Linked DNA regions of Leucothrix mucor DSM 2157. The protein of the gene in region 2 binds, or shares a complex with, the protein of the main gene of each other region. Links are inferred from orthologs where the notes say so. Each region holds a gene or a part of one and is shown on either strand. Other genes may lie near its edges.

Region 1 (2,989 bases), 1.9 Mb from region 2 along the record:
TTAGTCGCCTTGGCGCAAGAAACAGGGTCAACAAACAGGGGAACATCCGCGTAATTACTGAGGATGTACGCTAGCGCGGTTTGCGATAAATTAGCATCAATAATAATGACATCCGCGCGTTGCAACATGGCTTGCTGAGATTTGAGTACATCAACACTCAAGCGCTCTAATATCGCCATGTCGTTAATGGCCACGTGCATATCGCCATCGCCATCCAGAACCGATAGATAGGTTGAGGTCACGCCATCGGCTAATTGCAGCGTGTGTTTCATATCAATGCCAGCGCGCTGACAATGCTCGATAATCTCTTGTCCGTAAGTATCTTTACCAACCGCAGTGGTCAGTCGGGTATCGGTGCCCAATCGAGCGAGGTTTTCGGCGATATTACGACCAACGCCGCCCGGAGAGGTGCTAACACTACCCAGATTAGAATCGCCCACTCTCAAGTTGCCTGCAGGCCTGCCAAGAATGTCCATATTGGCACCGCCAATCACCACGACATAGCGTGCTTCGGCCAAGATATAGCCTTTACCGCGAATCACGCCTTTATTGGTGAGGTTCATAATATGCCCAGCGACAGCGGAGCGGCTAATACCAATCCGGTCAGCGATGTCCTGCTGTGGCATGAGTGGGTCTTGTTTGAGTAATGCTAAGATTTCCAACTCGCGTTCAGTCATTTAAGCGGCCTCATTATTTCAAATAAACAAATGCTTGCTAACCAAACATTTGTTTAAAATAAATGAGTTTTGCAGAAATCGCAATAATAAATGTCGTCGATACTGATTTGCATCGACGAAAAGCTGGGTGTGGAATGAGGCTGTACTAAGAAGGCGTCGCGAGTTATAGCAGGGATTTCTGCTCACTAACCACCGCTTGCAGCTGCCCATCTTCAACCCGAATATTCAGGGCTTGCCCTGGGTGAGCCTGATTGACTCGCTGAATAACCGCACCAGTCTTAGCATCCTGAGTAATACTGTACCCGCGCTGCAAGGTATTGAGTGGGCTTACGCTATTCAGGCGCGCAGCCAATACAGCCAGTTGGGATTGGTGTCCTTGGAATTGCCGTTGCATCAATTGCTGCAAACGTTGCTCCAGCTGAGTCGTTTTTTGTTGACGATTCGCTAATAAACGCTGCGGGGATACTGATTGTAGCTTGGTCTCAAGTTGGCTCAGTCGGGCGGATTGACGCTCCAGCCGTAAACTAACACTCCGCTTCAGTCGTTGCTCCAATTCATCCAGTTTCTGTTGTTGCTGTTGCAATCGGTAAGCAGGGCGTTGGTGGGACAGTTTTTGTTCTTGCAGCTGTAAAGCTTGTTGGCGCGTTTGCAGGTTGCGGCGCATGGCATTGATCAGTCGCACATGGCGCTGCGTGGCTTGCAACCGCAGCTCTTTCATTTCAGGAACGGCTAATTCAGCAGCAACTGAGGGCGTAGCCGCGCGAACATCTGCAACGAAGTCTGAAATCGTAACATCGACTTCATGCCCGACCGCACTAATCACCGGAATTTTGGATTCATGAATTGCCATGACCACATTGCGCTCATTGAAAGACCAGAGATCTTCCATTGAGCCGCCACCGCGCCCAACAATCAATACATCGCAACGCGCTTGTTTATTAGCCAGGCGAATAGCGGTTTCAATTTGCGTAGCCGCGCTGCGCCCTTGGACGGCAACGGGGTAAATATAAATAGGGACCTGTGGAGCCCGACGCTCCAGCACTTGCAGGATATCGCGAATCGCCGCGCCACTCGGAGAGGTAATCACGCCGATGGCTTCCGGCAAAAAAGGCAGTGGCTTTTTATGCTCCTGATCAAATAAACCGCCAGCAGCCAGACTAGCTTTAAGCGCTTCAAATTGGCGCTGCAGCTCACCGGCACCGGCTTCCTCCATGTGCTCGACAACGATCTGAAATTCACCGCGAGGCTCATACAAGCCAATCCGCGCCCGTACCATCACCTGCATGCCGTTTTGTGGCTTCAGGCGTAGCGCCATATTTTTGTTACGGAACATGGCACAGCGTACTTGGGCTTTGCTGTCTTTTAAGGAGAAATAAAAGTGTCCGGAAGCCGGGCGCGAGAAATTGGAAATTTCACCTTCCAGCCATAGCAGGCCGAAGCTTCTCGATAACATCAGTGCTACTTCTGAGTTCAGGTCTGACACGGTCAGTACCGTGCGATTTTGATCAATGATGTTAACGTCTCCCAGCAAAAAGCCGGGGAGAGCCCGGCTTGGTCATATTCATAATTATCAGGTGGTTCTGTCAGGCAAACTTTAGAAAGTCGGGCCTGCTGTTTTAGCCGCTTCTGCCTGAGCCAGTGCACCGGCCGTTTGTGTCATGACCTGTTCAATGAATTCATTCATTTTTTCAGTGTCTTTATTGACCTGCGCTTGCTGGGCATTTTCCAATAATTTATCGGTGTTCAGCCAGTAAAATCCGGACTGTTTTGCGGCTTCAACCGCCGTTGTAGCCTCTTCCAGCGTGGCTGCTGAGGCATTGCTTGCGGCCATGGCGAGTACCAAGCCTGTGGCGATGTGTTTCAGTTTCATCAATTACTCCGCGTTAGAAGCTTATCATTCTATGTCGTGATCTATTGATAGCAGTTTACCCCAGATGCGTCAATGGTTTATAATGAGGCGCTAATTTTGGAAAATACTCGCTCCCAGGTACCTTGGAGGTCTTATGCGAATTCTAGAAGAAGCACTCACTTTTGACGACGTGTTACTCGTCCCCGCACATTCAAACGTGCTGCCTGCTGAGGTAAATCTCGGCACGCTTCTCACGCGCGATATTCGCATGAATATCCCTATGGCTTCGGCCGCTATGGACACCGTTACCGAAGCTAAACTCGCGATTGCATTAGCTCAGGAGGGTGGCTTAGGCATTATTCATAAGAATATGACTATTGAAGCTCAGGCTCGTGCTGTGCTCACCGTGAAGAAGTTCGAAAGCGGCATCATTAAAGATCCTTACACCGTAAAAGCTGATACC
Region 2 (5,701 bases):
AGGAACTGAAAGACACAAGCGAGACAGCACTTCTGACAATCCACTGCCGGCACCACCCTGAATTGCATTGTCTTCTAACGTTACAATCAAGTCATGTGTGCTTGCCATCTCCTGGATCATGGCTTCATCCATCGGTTTCACGAAGCGCATATTAATGAGTGTGGCATCTAATTTATCAGCGGCATCGGTCGCCATTGTTAGTAATGATCCAAACAGCATGATTGCAATTCGGCTTCCTTGACGCAGCGATTGTGCTTTTCCAATTGGCAAAGCAATCATTTCGGCAGATGGCTCCACGCCAGCGCCTTTGCCTCGGGGGTAACGCACAGCGGTTGGGCCATTTTCAAGGTAAGCGGTATACAGCATCTGGCGACATTCGTTTTCATCGACCGGAGCCATAACGATCATATTTGGAATGCATCGCAAGTATGACAGGTCGTAATTACCGGCATGGGTTGCACCATCCGCCCCAACTAAACCAGCGCGATCAATGGCAAACACAACAGGTAAATTCTGAATCGCCACATCATGAATCAACTGATCATAAGCGCGCTGCAAAAAGGTAGAGTAAATCGCAACAATCGGCTTAGTACCATCGCATGCCATACCTGCGGCTAGCGTCACCGCATGCTGCTCAGCAATTGCCACATCAAAATAGCGATCAGGGAAGCGTTCTGAGAACTCAACCAAGCCAGAACCTTCGCGCATTGCTGGCGTTATTCCGACAACCCGATCATCCTTTTCGGCGATGTCACATAACCAGCGGCCAAACACCTGCGTATAAGTAGGCGTGGAAGGTTTGGCGCTTTTAACCAAGCCAGTATTTAAGTCGAAAGCTGACACGCCATGATAAGTACAGGGATCATTTTCAGCGGGCTCGTAGCCCTTACCTTTTTTGGTAACCACATGAATAAAGCGTGGCTCATCAATATCGCGGATATTCTCGAACATCAAAACCAGCTCAAGCACATCATGGCCATCGACCGGCCCGTAATACACAAAGCCCATTTCTTCAAACATAGTGCCTGGCATTAACATGCCTTTGGTATGCTCTTCGGCACGACGCGCCAACTTCTTCATGCTTGGTGTGCCGGAAAGAATCTTCTTCCCTTGCTCTCGAATACTGGAATATAGGCCGCCTGACAACAAACGAGCCAAGTACTTACTTAAGCCACCAACATTTGGCGAGATCGACATATCATTGTCATTGAGAACCACCAACATGCGCGCATCTAAATCACCCGCATGATTGAGTGCCTCGTAAGCCATGCCGGCAGTTAATGCCCCATCACCGATGACGGCAATCGTCTGTCGGTCAATGCCTTGCTGCTTGGCGGCAAGTGCCATGCCCAAAGCTGCACTAATTGACGTACTGGAATGCCCAACACCAAAGGTGTCGTATTCACTTTCTGAACGTTTTGGAAATCCGGACAAGCCACCTTGCTTGCGGATGCTGGATAGCCGATCACGACGTCCGGTCAGTGCTTTGTGTGGATAGGCCTGATGCCCAACATCCCAGACTAGGCGATCTTCCGGTGTATTGAACACATAGTGTAATGCAACGGTCAGTTCAACCGTACCCAATCCCGCTGAAAAATGACCACCAGAACCTGCTACTGATTGCAGCAGAAACTCGCGCAGTTCGTCACACAACTGAGGCAGTTGTTCTTTATCCAGTTTACGTAAGTCACTGGGATTGATGATCTGATCGAACATAGGCTAATTACTTAATACGTTGTACGATGAATCGGGCAATGTCGCGCAGTAAATCTGCTTCGGAACCAAACATATCCAGTGCGTTAAACGCTTCCTGGTGTAATTCCCGCAACTTTTGTTTTGCCCCATCCATTCCTAAAATTGAAGGATAGGTCGGCTTATTCGCCGCAATATCCGCTCCTTGCTGCTTACCTAGCGTCGCGGTATCGCTTTCCACATCCAAGATGTCGTCCTGAACCTGAAACGCCAAACCAATGGCGGTTGCGTACCGAGTCAGTGAGTCTCGCTGTTGCTCCGTGACCAACTCACTGCAATAACTTGGCAGCAATATACAGGCGTCTATCAAAGCTCCCGTCTTATGAGCATGCATGACTTCCAACTGCTTTTCAGTCAGCTGTTGGCCAACACTTGCCAAGTCAATGGCTTGCCCACCTACCATACCACGAGAGCCTGCAGCTGCCGATAAACCCTGAATTAAGCGTAGTTGGCTTTGTGCACTAATGCCCTCGATAGGCTCACTCAGCCATTCAAAAGCAAAAGCTTGTAGCGCATCACCCGATAAAATCGCGGTGGCTTCATCAAAGGCCTTATGGGCGGTCGGAATTCCACGGCGCAGGTCATCATCATCCATTGCCGGCAGGTCATCATGAACCAAAGAATAAGCATGAATACATTCTACCGCCACGGCAATCCGATCTAATGCGGCAATGGGAACACCCAAGGCTTCACCACTAGCATACACCAAGGTTGGCCGAATACGTTTACCTCCGGCTAGCGCCGAATAGCGCATTGCTTCATGCAAACGCGAGGGTGAAACATCCTCTATCGATAAAGCATCCGCCAGTAACTGCTCCAACCGTAATCGGTAGGACTCTGACAATTGTACACTAGTCATCCGCTAAAAAATCTTCCTCACCGTCGGCGGTCAACAGAGTGACCCGCTGCTCTGCGGCTTTTAACAATTGCTGACACTCCCGACTCAGGCGCACGCCCTCTTCAAACGCCTGAAGCGCGTCCTCAAGTGGCATATCCCCCTGCTCCATCCGGGCGACGACCGCTTCTAGTTCAGCCACGGAGGCCTCATAGCTGGTTTTCTTTGCTCTTTTGCTCATGTCGACGATATTGATCTTTCAGAACTTGAAATGCAAGTAGTTACTGTATTTGAAAACCTGATGATCCAACTTGAACTTGATCAGGCAATACACTAACATTACACCTATATTTTCTGGGAGACTCTCCATGTTTGATTTCGATTTCGGCCTACCAATGCTACTAGTCGTTCTGTTAATTGCAGTTTCATGGCTGAGCTTTTTCTCGGTTGTGTTATTCGGCTAATTAGCCTGACCAATAATACCAAACAAAAAAGGCCGCACTCAGTGCGGCCTTTTTTGTTGTTCATTGACTGCATTTACATCGCAGCAACCTGAACTCCAGACTTCAATTTATTAATCGCAGCAAATTCAAGCTGACGAATCCGCTCAGCAGATACACCATACTTATCAGCCAAGTCCTGCAAGGTTGATTTAGTTTCTCCCAACCAACGGCTACTCAGAATATCTTTACTCCGATCATCCAACTCAGCCAATGCTGTGTTAAAACGATTTTGCGTATGTTCTTCCCAATCTTGGGCTTCCAGCATTTCTGCAGGGTCTTGAGACTCAGTCGACAGCAAATATTGACTTGGCGTATAAGCGTTATCGTCATCTTCCTGACCAGGTGACAAATCAAATGAGATGTCCTGACCACTCATGCGTTTTTCCATTTCCATGACGTCTTTACTCGTCACACCCAAGTCTGTTGCGATGTCATTGACTTCAGCCGAATTCAACCATCCCAGACGCTTTTTGCTGCTGCGAAGGTTAAAGAATAATTTACGCTGCGCTTTGGTGGTCGCCACTTTAACGACTTTCCAGTTACGCAAAATGAATTCATGGATTTCAGCTCGAATCCAGTGAACTGCGAATGACACTAAACGGACATTTACATCAGGATCGAAACGTTTGACTGCTTTCATCAAGCCGACATTTCCTTCCTGAATTAGATCCGCAAGCGGTAAACCATAACCGCTATAGCCACGAGCAACCTTAATTACAAATCGAAGATTGTGCATGACCAGCTTGCGCGCAGCTTCAAGATCTCCCTGTTCAACTAGGCGAACAGCATATCCCTTTTCTTCTTCTACGCTCAGAACCGGCAACTCATGTACCGACTGGACATAGCTCTCCAAACTACCTGCTGAAACAGATATTCCGGTGTGACTTAATGCCAGTGACTTTGCCATATGTATAATCTCCAAAAATCGTGCGTTATTAGCACTCAAATACTGAGAGTGCTAATTTTTAGGATAGTTCCCATTTAAAGTCAAGTTATTGACTAGTTTTATGGCTAAACGGTAACCTTCCTCATAAGCTAGCAAACACTTTGTTCGCTGCCTCGAGTGTCTCATCAATGTCTTGATCAGTGTGTGCTGCTGAGACAAACCCTGCTTCATAAGCAGAGGGTGCCAAGTTCACACCGTGATCTAACATGCCATGGAAGAAGCGATTAAAGCGATCAATATTACAAGCAGTGACCTGCTGATAATTGGTCACTTTTGGCTCCTCAGTGAAGAACAAACCAAACATCGCACCCACTCGATTACTTGACAATGCGATGTCATTCGCCTTAGCAACCTCAAGCATACCTTCTACCATACGTGCAGATTTGCGTTCCAGATCCTCATAGAAGCCATCACGACTGATAATTTCTAAGGTTTTTAAGCCAGCTGTCATCGCAATTGGGTTGCCTGAGAGAGTACCCGCTTGATAAATTGGACCCGTGGGCGCCAATCGCTCCATTACATCAAGACGACCACCAAACGCACCGACCGGCATTCCACCGCCGATGATTTTCCCCAGTGTCGTCAGATCTGGTTTGATGTTGTAAACCTCCTGAGCACCGCCAAATGCCACACGGAAGCCAGTCATGACTTCATCAAAAATCAGCAATGCGCCGTGCTCATCACAAACTTCACGTAGGGTTTCCAAGAAGCCCGGTACTGGCGGTATGCAGTTCATATTGCCAGACACTGGCTCTACGATAATGCAGGCAATGGAATCACCTTGCGCAGCAAACAACTCACGTACCTGATCGGAATTATTGTAATCCAGTGTTAGCGTGTGCTTAGCCAGATCCGCCGGTACACCCGGAGAGTTTGGCTCACCAAAAGTCAGTGCGCCAGAACCTGCTTTAACCAATAGTGAATCGCCATGCCCGTGATAACCACCCTCAAACTTGACGATATTATCGCGACCAGTATAGCCACGCGCCAAGCGAATCGCTGACATAGTGGCCTCAGTACCTGAGTTCACCATTCTAACCATTTCGATGGATGGCATGATTTCGCCAATGCGCTCGGCCATATCCACTTCAATTGCCGTTGGCGCGCCGTAGCTTAGCCCGCGACCAATCGCTTCTTGTACTGCTGCAATGATCTCAGGGTTTGAATGACCCGCAATCATTGGTCCCCAAGAGCCCACGTAATCAATGTAGCGCTTACCATCAGCATCAAACAAATACGCTTGTTCTGCACGAGCAATAAACAGCGGCGTTCCACCCACTCCTTTAAACGCTCGTACCGGAGAATTCACACCGCCGGGAATAACTTTCAGCGCACGATCAAATAATGTTTCTGACTGACTCATAACTCTACCCTTAGCTCTTATTCTTGCCCGAAGGGCTACTGAAATTATCATTTAAACGCTGAACAAACTGATCAACATCGTTGCGAATACCCGACAGCTTGCCACTCACACGACCACTCCAACCCACAGGGTTTGTCCGGAATATACTGGTCATAGCACGCGTACTTTTCATAAATGCATTCGACAAGTCACCATAGGTTTCTTCCTGACTCAAGCTCTTAGCGATGCCTTTAGCCGCCCAGCGACGTAAACCAAAATGGATAAACACAAGCAGCGCAACAAATGCAGCCAGCAAACCAAGG

What was found. The genes of interacting proteins can lie anywhere in the genome.
Region 1: the proteins of LEUMU_RS0102325 (region 2) and xseA are in contact, whole or in part, in a cryo-EM structure (PDB 8TXR), measured with the Escherichia coli proteins. The link is inferred for Leucothrix mucor DSM 2157 from one-to-one orthologs.

Annotation. Positions count from the first base shown.
Region 1 is NZ_ATTE01000001.1:2,473,338-2,476,326, reverse strand. It holds xseA (exodeoxyribonuclease VII large subunit), read right to left. Parts: upstream 2,161-2,989; coding sequence 841-2,160; downstream 1-840. Other genes in the region: guaB (IMP dehydrogenase), read left to right, coding at 2,681-2,989; LEUMU_RS0111015 (hypothetical protein), read right to left, coding at 2,272-2,547; LEUMU_RS0111025 (PfkB family carbohydrate kinase), read right to left, coding at 1-677. UniProt on the Escherichia coli protein: Bidirectionally degrades single-stranded DNA into large acid-insoluble oligonucleotides, which are then degraded further into small acid-soluble oligonucleotides.
Region 2 is NZ_ATTE01000001.1:528,204-533,904, reverse strand. What follows is about bases 1,217-4,058. They hold LEUMU_RS0102325 (exodeoxyribonuclease VII small subunit), read right to left. Parts: upstream 2,829-4,058; coding sequence 2,604-2,828; downstream 1,217-2,603. Other genes in these bases: rpoH (RNA polymerase sigma factor RpoH), read right to left, coding at 3,125-3,997; LEUMU_RS0102330 (polyprenyl synthetase family protein), read right to left, coding at 1,724-2,611; dxs (1-deoxy-D-xylulose-5-phosphate synthase), read right to left, coding at 1,217-1,716. Outside these bases: more of dxs, read right to left, coding at 1-1,216; hemL (glutamate-1-semialdehyde 2,1-aminomutase), read right to left, coding at 4,119-5,399; LEUMU_RS0102305 (dynamin family protein), read right to left, coding at 5,410-5,701. UniProt on the Escherichia coli protein: Bidirectionally degrades single-stranded DNA into large acid-insoluble oligonucleotides, which are then degraded further into small acid-soluble oligonucleotides.